2 regions of the Kitasatospora sp. NPDC043949 genome follow, and region 2 is predicted to be linked to the other one. Evidence: riboswitches for the same ligand, from Rfam matches in the RefSeq annotation. Region 2 holds a riboswitch; the other holds the start of a gene.
The links. Region 2 has a riboswitch for cyclic di-AMP ahead of AC07AL_RS12575 (M23 family metallopeptidase). Riboswitches for the same ligand answer to the same signal wherever they lie in the genome.

Region 1 (5,522 bases), on a different contig from region 2:
TGGTAGACGCCGGAGTTCTGGCCGTTGTTGGACCAGAACAGCAGGTCGCCCGCCTGCAGGCTGTCCAGCGAGACGCGGGTGCTGGCGGCGGCCTGGTCGGCGGCGACGCGCGGGACGGAGACGCCCGCGGCGCGCAGCGCGGCCTGGGTCAGGCCGGAGCAGTCCCAGCCGCCGTTGCCGGTACCGCCGTAGACGTACGCCTGGCCGACCTTCGACTGGGCGAAGGAGACCGCGGCGGCCATGCTGCCGGTGGCGGCCGGGGTCTGAGCCGGGGTCTGAGCCTGGGCGGCCGGCTTGGAGGCCGGCTTGGTGGCCGGGGCCTGGGGCTGGGCGGCCGGCTTGGCGCTCGCGACAGCGCCGTTGGAGGTCTGGCCGGACTTCTGCGAGCGGTCGAACCAGGTGAAGTCCGAGCCGGACGTGGCCGACGAGCCGGAGCCGGACCGGTCGGCCTGAGCCGACTGCTGGGCCTGGCCGCCGTCCTTGAACGAGAGGCGCTGGCCCGGGTAGATGGAGTCCGGGCCCTCGGTCAGGGTGCCGCGGTTGAGTTCGTACAGCCGCTGCCAGCCGCCCTGGAGGTTGTGCTTGTCGGCGATCGAGGACAGCCAGTCGCCGGAGGCGACGGTGTAGTCGTCGGCCTGGGGCTGGGCGCTGTTCCGGGCCTGGCTCTGGCCCTTCTGGGCCGAGGTGCCGTTGGTGGAGTCGGCGGGGGTCTGCGCCTGGTCCTGGGCCGGTGCGGCCGGCTTGGCGGGCTTCGCGGCCGGGGCCGGGGTCTGGGTCTGCGCGGGCTTGGCGGCCGGGGCGGCCGGCTTCGCGGCGGGCTTGGTGGCGGTCGAACCGGCAGCCGAGCCGGCCGAGGTGTCGACGGCGGCCGGGGTGCCGCCCTTGGTCAGGCCGGCCTGGACCGAGCACACCGGCCAGGCGCCGGGGCCCTGCGAGGCGAGGACCTTCTCGGCGACGGCGATCTGCTGGTCCTTGGTGGCCTGGTTGGCCTGGGGGGCGTAGGCGGTGCCGCCGAAGGCGGCCCAGGTGCTGGAGGTGAACTGCAGGCCGCCGTAGAAGCCGTTGCCGGTGTTGATGCTCCAGTTGCCGGTGCTCTCGCACTGGGCGACCTTGTCCCAGGTGGCGACGGAGGCGGCGGAGGCGGTGCCGGAGGTGAGGCAGGGGATGGTGAGGCCGACGCCCGCGACGCCGACGGCGGCGATCACGCGTCGGGTACGACTGGACAGACGGGTGCCGTTGGTGGGCAGCATGAAGACGCAGTCCTCTCCCACGCCTGCGAGGTGAGCTGTCGGATTCGGGCTGGAGTTGCCCGGCCGCGCTGTGGGCGCGGCTTCACCCCTAGCCCTGGATCGTTCCGGGGAACGGTCCGGGGCGACTTACCTGTGGGTCCCCCGCTCCTGCCGTGGTGCGTTTTCGCGCTGCCAGGACATCCGACGGCAGGACTCGGCGTCGCGGATGAACTGGGTTCGTGTGGCCACGAACGGGGAGCACGTTAAGCAGACTTAAGTTCAAACTGCAAACACCTGTGACGCGCATCACGGTTTGGCGAGAACGGTCGTTCTCCTCACTTGTCATGATCGGAAATGACCGATTTCCGGCAACGCCGCGAAGGGTGCGCGCAACTGTCTGCGTTTCAGGAGGCGGGTGACGGTGGGTCGGGTCGCCCGGGGGCCTGCCCGCCGGGAGAGCGGCGTGTCCGCACTGTGGCCGTCGGGGGGTGCGTCGAGCGATGGTGAACAAATGCGGATAGAACGGACATCACACCTATTCGTCCTTTAACTCCCTTACGGGACAAGCGGGAAGGGCCCGGAACGTAGCCGTTCCGGGCCCTTCACACGTACGGTGACCGCTACTATTGGCCGGCCGACTCCTCGGCGGCGGCGTGAGCGGCGTGAGCGGCGCGACCACCCCGGCCGGAGTGGTCGGCGTGGGTGCCCTCGGCGGCCTCCGCCGCCTCGGCCTCGGCCCGCGCCAGGGCCTCGGGGGAGGGCGCCGGCAGCGCGGCCAGGTAGGTGGAGGCGATCAGCTGGCCGACCGTCGGGTAGGCGCCCAGCGGCGCCGCGGACGGGCAGCCGGTCTCCTCGGCGGCCGTGGCGAGCAGCTCGGAGTCGGCCTCCGGCCCGATCACCAGCGGGGCCAGCGCCGGGCGCTGGGAGCCGGTCTCCTTGAGGTGGTTGACGGCCGCGGCGACCGAGCCCGGCACGTCGAGCGCGGCGGGCACGACCGGGACGGCCAGCCGGGCCGCCAGCAGGACACCGGTGATGCCGGCAGCGGCAGCGGCCTCCTCGCCGCCGACGGTGGTCAGCACGACACCGTCCGCGGCGGTCGCGATGGCGAACAGCCGGGCCCGGTCGGCACGCGCCAGGCCGGCCTCGGACAGGCGCACGTGCACGGCCTCGGCGAGCAGCGGGTGCGGGCCGAGCACGTCGGTGACGGGGGCTCCGTACTCGGCGGCGAGGGCGTGGAGTTCGGTCAGGAATCCGTGCGGGCCGGGTACCAGCGGCACCAGGACCGGCGCGGGCAGGCCGGCCTCGGCGGCCATGGCCAGCAGTTCGGCGACGGTGCGGTCGTCGCTGTCGGCGCCCTGGGCGGCTTCGCCCGGGAGGTAGCCGACGGCGGTCTGGATGTCGCCCTGCTCGCTGCGGACGATCGACAGCAGCTCCTCGACGACCGAGCGGGACTCGGGCCCGGCGGTCGCGGGCACGGCGAGCACCAGGGCCGGGGATCCGGCCGGGATCTCGGGGCGCTCGGGGCGACGGTGGCGCCCCCGCGCACGGGAGCCTGGAGTGCGGACGGGCAGTGGCGCGCCCGGGATGGCTGCGGTGCTCATGCCGGAGATCGTAGGACATCGGCCCGTCAGGCCTGCATTCGGCTGCCGTTCGAGTTTCACGTGGTCATGGCGGGTGCGCCGCGCTCCCGTCGTGTCCGTCCGGGCGGTTTGCCCGCAATCCGGACATATCTCACCCAGCCTTCGAGCGATCACCGCTGGTTGCCCTGACGTGTCCGACGGGGCGTCGAGTTGCTTCTGTGGCGCGTGAGATGTCTCACAGCCGGGAGGTCGCCTGACGGAGGGTCACGAAGGCGCGACTCCGGGCGTCTGAAGATCAACATTCAGCGGGGAATCGCTCACGGCCGGTTATCGAGAATCTGGCGATTCACTCGGCTATGTCCGTTTACGTACCGTCAGGAGAAGGGTCCGTGAAGAGTTCAGAACTGCCGGTGAAAGGCCTCGTGCACCTGCAATGTCCCGTGCTGATGCACGTGCACAGCAGCTATCATCGCGTCAAGTGAGGCGTTGTGCCGGGCCGGTACGGGGCCGGTCCGTTCGTTCGGCGGGTGCCGGGAGCGCCGCGCTGGACGACCACTCCGGAGCTCTTCGGGAGATTTCTATGCACGACTCGCAGGACACGTACGGCTCGTACGACACCTACAACGGGATGGCGGCCGCCGACCTCAAGGGGGTTGTCTGGCAGAAGAGCCTGCACAGCAACTCCCAGGGGAACTGCGTCGAGTTCGCGGCCCTGCCGGGGGGCGATGTGGCGATGCGCAACTCGCGCTTCCCGGAAGGTCCGGCGCTCATCTACACCCGGGCCGAGATCGCCGCCCTGCTGCTGGGGGCCAAGGACGGGGAGTTCGACCACCTGGCGGTCTGACCGGCCGCCGTCCTGCCATCGGGGGGCCGTCGTGGGTGCTGACACCGCGACGGCCTTTGTCTTGTCCGGGGCCGGTCCGGGGCCACATGACGGGCGCTCTCGTGGCGGCCGTTCTCGCGGCCGACCGCGCGCAGGTGTGGCGGGTGGTCCCGCGCACGGCTGGGGGCCCGGACGTGGACGGGAGTCGGGCCGCCGGGGTGCCCGGCCGTCGGTCCGGCCGGCTCGTCCGGGAGACAGGCCCGGGAATCGTCGCGGGAATCGCCCTGAGGGCTGGGCCGGAGCCCGTGGCGCACCTGTGCCAGGCCCGTCGATCCGCTCCGCGGAGCCCGGGGTGCGGTCCTCCCGGGGCCTCCCTCGGCCGGCCGCGCGCCGCCTGGCGCTAGGCCGAGCGCCGGTGCCGTCCACCGAGTTCGGAACCGGTGGCCGGCTCTGCCTCGAACAGGGCCCAGACCACCTTGCCGCTGCCCAGCGGGTGCCAACCCCAGGAGCGGCTGAAGGACTCCACCAGGTGCAGTCCGCGGCCGGACTCGGCGACGAAGTCCGCCTCCCGGGCGACCGGGCCGATGCAGCTCGGGTCGCTCACCGCGCAGACCACCTGGGGGGAGCGGTGGACCAGGCTTATTCGGATCGGCAGCCGGCCCTCAGGGGTCGGCTGTATGGGAAAGTCGTACTCGCCCTGGACGCCACCCGCAGGGTCGGGCCGTGCGCCGATCGCATGCCGCAGTGCGTTGGTCACCAGCTCCGAGGCCACCAGCGCGACGTCGTCGAACAGCTCCATCAGGCCCCAGCGCTGAAGAGAGGTTCTGGCGAAGTCGCGCGCGGTTCTGACGGCTTCGAAGCGAGGAGCGAGCGTACAGGTGACCACATGGGGGTCAACCGCCAAAGCCGTACCGGTGCTCATGAAGAGCTCCTCCCATAAGGGGGCGGACACGGCTGGACCCGCCGGGGTCATGCCGGTCACCTCCGACTCGCTCGGCCGCTCGGCCGCCCCCTCGACCAGCGCGCGCGCACACGAACCCCCGGTGGCGCGGGGGAACGCTGCCGGGTCGGTGCACGGAGTCGCGCGTGGGGTCGACGCGGAGCCCGCGGGAATGCCAGGGATGTGCAGGTGCACGTGCACCATGGTGGTGTGCGCTCACTGCAGATGCAAGAGTCGATTCACGTGCAGTCGCACTATTGGCATATGCAAGCGCCGGATGCACGTGCATCCTGGTGTGTGGAGTGTGGAACTGATAGGAACATCCGTCAGTATCGGCACCGTGAGCGCTCAACTGATGGCAGACTGTGCGCTGTTTGCCCTAGGTGGAGGTTTCGACCGCATGACCACAGTTCAGCCGGGCGGCGGCTCGATGGTCCGCCGGATCCTCCTCGGTTCTCAGCTGCGTCGCCTGCGTGAGACGCGCGGCATCACGCGCGAGGACGCCGGCTACGCGATCAGGGCCTCGGAGTCCAAGATCAGCCGCATGGAACTCGGCCGCGTCAGCTTCAAGGAGCGCGACGTCGCCGACCTGCTCAGCCTCTACGGCGTGGACGACGGCCTGGAGCGGGAGGCACTGCTCGGGCTGGTCCGCGAGGCCAACAAGTCCGGCTGGTGGCACAGCTTCAACGACGTGCTGCCGGGCTGGTTCCAGACCTACGTCGGCCTGGAGGAGGCCGCCCAGCTGATCCGCACCTACGAGGTGCAGTTCATCCCCGGACTGCTGCAGTCCGAGGAGTACGCACGGGCGGTTTTCGGCCAGAGTCGGCCGGTCGTCAGCGAGGAGGAGATCGAGCGGCGGGTCAGCCTCCGCCTGCGTCGCCAGAAGCTGCTGACCGAGGGCGCCAGCCCGCGACTGTGGGCCGTGATCGACGAGGCCGCGCTGCGCCGCC
Region 2 (5,522 bases):
GGCGCCCGGGTAGGCCAGCTTGCGGTGGTAGAGGCCCCAGAAGGCGGGCGAGTGGACGGTCAGGAAGCCCATGACGCGGAGGGCGCCGCGCATGAGGGCGCCGGGCGGGGGGTTCTCGATGAAGGCGTCGATCAGGGCGATGCCGGCGACCCGCTCGGGGGCGTCGCCGGCGGCCTTGACGACCGTCGCGCCGGTGTAGGAGTTGCCGACCAGGACGGCGCGGTCGATGCCGAGGTGGTCGAGCAGGGCGAGGACGTCGGTGGCGATGGCGGCGGGGGAGTAGTCGTCCCAGATGATCGAGGATTCCCCGAAGCCGCGCAGGTCCATGGTGATGACCCGGCGGCCGGCGGCGGCCAGCAGCGGGCGGAGGTGCCGGTAGGCGGCGCGGGTGTCGAGCATTCCGGGGAGCAGCACGACGGGGGCGCCGTCGCCCTGTCGGGTGTCGTCGTAGGCGAGGCGGCCGCCGGTGACGTCGAGGTACTGGGTGGTGGGGGCGCTGGTGGCGTTCATGGTGGGCCTCCGGAGGGTTGCCGGTGCGGGGCTTCGGTGCTGCCGCCGATAGCCATAAAGCTAAGGCTAATAGCCTTAGCCGTCAAGCCCTCGCGCCCTGCGGAGCGGGGGAGGCCGGCGGGGGGTGCGCGGATGAAGGGTCGTTCGTTGACGTCCGATCACGTGAGGTGGCGTCAACGGTGCTCAAGGGGGTGCAGGGGTGTCCAAGGGGAACAAAACGCCCGTCGTGCCCCGGAGTGCCCCGCCCGTCTCCGGTCGTCCCGGGCGAACGGCTTGGAATCAGGGCCTCCTAGGATTAACGTTTGATAACGCAGCGCGGTCGTCAACGCCGTACCCAGACGGCACCGTGCGCCGTCGCCTAATCCCGCCGACCGGCCTCCGGGCAGGTCAGGGAGCCGGGGAACCACGTTCCTTGGGGTGAATCGGCGGGGCTCCGGCCCGGCCGTAGGAGACCTTCCTGCTCCGAACCCGTCAGCTAACCCGGTAGGCGCGAAGGAAGGAAAGGAGCGCGCCTCCGTGGCGTCGACGCACACTCCGGCACACCCGGCCGGCCTCGCAGCAGGTACCCGGCTCCTCGACCACCCCGGCCCGGACGGCCCCGAGTACGCGGGCCCGGAGGCCGAGACCAACCGGCACCGGATGCCGCGTCAGGTCCGTGGGGCCTCCCCGCTGCTCGGCGTCACCGCCGTCGCCGCCACCCTGGGCGCCACCGGCTTCGCCTCCGCCACCCCGGCCGCCGCCCCCGCCATCGAGACCCCGGACGAGACCCCGGTCGCCCTCTCCGCCGACCCCGGCCTCGCGCTCGCCGCCCGCATCCAGCTGCAGGCCGACAGCCAGCGCACCGCCGCCGAGGAGGACGCCCGCGTCCAGGCCGCGAAGGAGGCGGAGGCCAAGGCCGCCGCCAAGGAGGCCGAGGCCAAGCGGGCCGCCGAGGAAGCCGAGCGGGCCAAGGCCGCCGCCCTCACCCTGCCGGTGCGCGACTACCACCTCACCGCCCACTACGGCCAGAGCGCCCGCTACTGGGCCCACCTGCACACCGGCCTGGACTTCGCCGCCGACACCGGGACCCCCGTCTACGCGGTCGGCCAGGGCACCATCACCTCGGCCGGCTGGTCCGGCTCGTACGGCTACCGGATCGTCGAGACCCTGCCCGACGGCACCGAGATCTGGTACTGCCACCTCTCCTCGATCATCAAGGGCTCCGGCAAGGTCGGCTCCGGCCAGCAGATCGGCAAGGTCGGCGCCACCGGCAACGTCACCGGCGCGCACCTGCACGTGGAGGTCCGCCCCGGTGGCGGCGCCCCCGTCGACCCGGAGACCTGGTTCCAGCAGCGCGGCGTCAACCCCTGACGCACCCGCGAAGCCCCGGCCGCCGGAACCAGCAGCGCGGCCTCAACCCCTGACGCACCCGCGAAGCCCCGGCCGCCGGAACCAGAAGGCACCGCGGCCGGGGCTTCGCCGCGTCACTCCTGCGCCGGGTCTGCCGGCTCCGCCGGGTGCGCGTCGAACTCCTCCTGCGCCAGCCCGGCCAGGTACGCGTCGATCTCCTCCTGCCCCGGCTCCGGCGCGAGGTCCGGGAACTCCTCCACCAGCAGTCGTGGCAGCCCGGGCACCGTCCACTCCCCGTACAGGTCGAGCGCGGCTTCCACCGCCGCCTCCTCGAACGCTCCGAAGTCCCCGGCCAGTTCGTCCGGCATCGGCTGGCCCAGCGCGGTCAGCTCGGCCAGGTTGCGGTAGCTGCGCCGCATCAGGCCCTGCTCCAGCAGCCGGCGCGCGCCGTCGGTGGCCATGCCGACCGAGATCACCCGGGTCGGGCTCCAGCCCTGCTCGTCCACCTCGTCCAGCCAGCCGGTCTGCGCCAGTGCGGCGAACACGGCCAGCCGCTCCTCCTGCGCCAGCTCCCGGAAGCCGGTCAGCCACTCCCGCACCGCCTCCGGATCCGCGACGTCCGCCCCGTACGCGTGCAGCAGCAGCGCGTACAGCCGGGGCCAGGTCACCAGGTCGGCGCGGCGCAGCAGCCCGGCCGCGACCTCGCCCTGCCACTCGGCCTCGGCGTGCAGCCGCTCCTGGCGCTTGGCGTTGAGCCGCTTGGCGGCCCGCTGGTGGTCGGTCAGCAGCCGGACGGCGGCGCCGTACGCCAGCGGGTCCGCCTCCGGTTCGGGTTGGACGTACAGGTAGAGCCGCTCGTACAGCAGGTGCTCCACCGCGTTCGAGGTCAGTTCGGGCCAGCCGTCGTGCATCCTGCCCTCGCCCAGCTCCAGCAGGGCCAGCACCGCGCGCAGCGGCGCTTCGGCCACCGGGGCGCGGTCCTCTTCCGCCGCCCAGGCGAGCAGGTCGGAGGCCCTGGTGCGCGGGGCGAGCCGCAGGTCTTCGTCGTTCATAGCTCGAACGGTAACCGCTGGCCGGGGGTAGGGTCGGCTGCCATGGTCCCCGTACGACTCACCGGCCCCCGGCTGGCCATCCGCGAGTATCACCACACCGCCGGCGACGTGGACGCGCTGTACGGGCTGTTCAGCGACCCGGAGGTCACCCGCTACCTCCCCTTCGAGCCGCGCGACCGTGAAACCTGCGCCGACCAGATCGAGCTCTACCTGGAGGAGGCGATGGCGCCGGAACGGGACACCTACCGGCTGGCCGTCACCCGGCGCGACGACGCCGAGGACCCGGTGGACGCCGTGCCGATCGCCCACGCCTCCCTCACCCTCGGCAAGCACCGCTCCGCCCACCTCGGCTACGTGCTGGGCCGCGACGTCTGGGGCCGCGGCTACGCGGGCGAGATCGCCGGCCTGCTCTGCGAGCTCTCCTTCGAGGCCCTCGGCGTGCACCGGCTGGCGGCCCGGGTCGACGTGGACAACGGCGCCTCGGCCAAGGTGCTCCTCCGGCTCGGGTTCCAGTTGGAGGGGCGGGTCCGGCACGACCTCTACAAGGGTGGCGCCTGGTCCGACTCGTACCTGTACTCGCTGCTCGCCGACGAGTGGCGCGGCGCGACCGGCTGACGGCCCGGCGTGGACGTCCGGCGTGGACGTCCGACGCGGACGTCCACGCGGACCTGGGGGCAGGCCTGCCGGGTCAGGCCCGGGGGGTTAACCCCACCCCCGATCCGCCAGGCCTCCGGATCCTCCCCGGCCCGCCGTTCGACCAGACTGGTGCCATCAGCAGTCGAGAACGAGGGACCGGGGCCGGGACATGAGCATCAGCCGAAGCACGCAGGACCGCGAGTGGGACGTCCTCGGTGGTTACGGCGACGACCCGCGTCCCGCTCGGGCCCACCGGACCGAGGAGCCGCCGGCCGTCTGGCGGGCGCCGTTCTCCGGGCACTACTACCGCGAGATCGGCTACACGCTCACCGGCCTGCCGCTGTCGGTCATCGGCTTCTCCGTCTCGATCGTGCTGTTCTGCATGGGGATCGGCACCTTCGTCACCGTCCTCGGCCTGCCCGTCCTCGCCCTCCTGACCACCGTCGCCCGCGGCATGGGCCGGATGGAGCGGGCCCGGGTGCGCGGCATGCTGGCCCTGGACGTGCCCGCCCCGGCGCCGGTGCGCCAGACCCGCCCGGGCACCTGGGGGGCGATCACCGCGCGGCTGGCGGACCCGGCCGGGTGGAAGGCCGCGTTCTACCAGGTGGTGATGTTCCCGTGGGCGGTCCTCAGCTTCGTCCTGTCGCTGGTGTTCCTGCTGCTCGGCTGGGCGATGGCGCTGTACCCGCTCTACCACTGGGTCTTTCCGGCCTTCACCTCCTGGCGCGGGTACCGGATCTTCGACTTCTACGACAGCGACAACGTCCAGCACGTCTACTACATCGAGGGGGCCTGGCAGATCGCCGGCCTCTCGCTGGTCGGGGTGCTGCTCATCATCCTCACCGCCCAGCTGGTCCGCGGCCTGACCAACGTGAACCGGGCCGCCGCCCAGGGCCTGCTCGGCCGCTGAACCCCGCGGCCCTCCCCGCCTGCCCCGCCCGCCTCCCCGGCCCCGCCCACACCCGGACGTGCTCCGGATGCGGGTGGGGCCGGCCCGTGTTGGGATGGCCGGGTGGCCGCCGCACACACCCCCGCCGACCCGGGCGCCCTGGGCCGGGACATCCTGGTCACCTCCCGCCCGCTGGACGAGTACTGCGACCTGTTCGACCTCACCCGGGCCCAGCTCGCCGCGCTGCCGGGCCCGGTGCTGGACTGCCCGGGCGGTGCGGCCGGCCTGGCCGCCGAGGCGCGTCGGCTCGGCTGCCGGGTGATCGCCGCCGACCCGGCGTACGCGCTCCCCGCACCCGAGGTCGCGGCCCACGCGCTGGCGGCCCGGGCGTCGATGGCCACCGCGATGGCCGCCCGTCCGCACCTGTACCCGTCACCGCGCTCCTGCCGACCGGACCGCTACCTGCGCAGCTGGGACCGCGCCCGCCGCCTGTTCGCCGCCGACTCGGCCGCGCACCCGCAGCAGTACGTGGCCGCCGCGCTGCCCCGACTGCCGTTCGCGGACGGCGCCTTCGCGCTCACCCTGAGCGGCTACCTGCTCTTCGCCTACCCCGAACTGTTCGGCCCCGAAAGGCAGTTGGACGCCCTGGTGGAACTCGTCCGGGTGACCTCCCCGGACGGCGAGGTCCGCGTCCAGCCGCTGCACGACGGCCACGGCCTCCGCTGCGCCCACCTCGACCCGCTGCGGTACGCGCTCGGCGAGCGCCGTGTCGCCAGCGAGATCCGCCGCTTCCCCCGCGCCGCGGACGGCCGCACCCGCCGGGTCCTGGTCCTGCGGGCCGCCGACCGCCGCCGCCGGTCTGCTGCCGAAAAGTAATGGTCTCTCCTGGTCAGCGCCCCTATACTCGCCCGCATGAACGAGACGACCGTCAGGCGTGCCAGGGCGGCCGACGCCGACCGGCTCACCGAGCTGATACAGGCCTCCACCGCCTACCGCGGCCACTACTCGGCGATGATCGACGGCTACCAGGTCACCCCCGAGTACATCGCCCGGCACGAGGTGTTCCTGGCCTCGGACCCGACCACCGACCGGCTGCTCGGCTTCTA

Region 1: another riboswitch for cyclic di-AMP. It lies ahead of AC07AL_RS02290 (transglycosylase family protein); the one in region 2 lies ahead of AC07AL_RS12575 (M23 family metallopeptidase).

What each region holds. Positions count from the first base shown of each region.
Region 1 is NZ_JBWKEQ010000002.1:11,680-17,201, reverse strand. It holds gene AC07AL_RS02290 (transglycosylase family protein) at 1-1,271, opposite strand, end outside; cyclic di-AMP (ydaO/yuaA leader) riboswitch at 1,258-1,428, opposite strand; gene AC07AL_RS02285 (hypothetical protein) at 1,853-2,830, opposite strand; gene AC07AL_RS02280 (DUF397 domain-containing protein) at 3,390-3,653, shown strand; gene AC07AL_RS02275 (ATP-binding protein) at 4,033-4,554, opposite strand; gene AC07AL_RS02270 (helix-turn-helix domain-containing protein) at 4,973-5,522, shown strand, end outside.
Region 2 is NZ_JBWKEQ010000012.1:19,536-25,057, reverse strand. It holds gene AC07AL_RS12580 (alpha/beta fold hydrolase) at 1-510, opposite strand, end outside; cyclic di-AMP (ydaO/yuaA leader) riboswitch at 856-1,014, shown strand; gene AC07AL_RS12575 (M23 family metallopeptidase) at 1,027-1,860, shown strand; gene AC07AL_RS12570 (hypothetical protein) at 1,974-2,891, opposite strand; gene AC07AL_RS12565 (GNAT family N-acetyltransferase) at 2,934-3,506, shown strand; gene AC07AL_RS12560 (sensor domain-containing protein) at 3,697-4,437, shown strand; gene AC07AL_RS12555 (hypothetical protein) at 4,540-5,292, shown strand; gene AC07AL_RS12550 (GNAT family N-acetyltransferase) at 5,329-5,522, shown strand, end outside.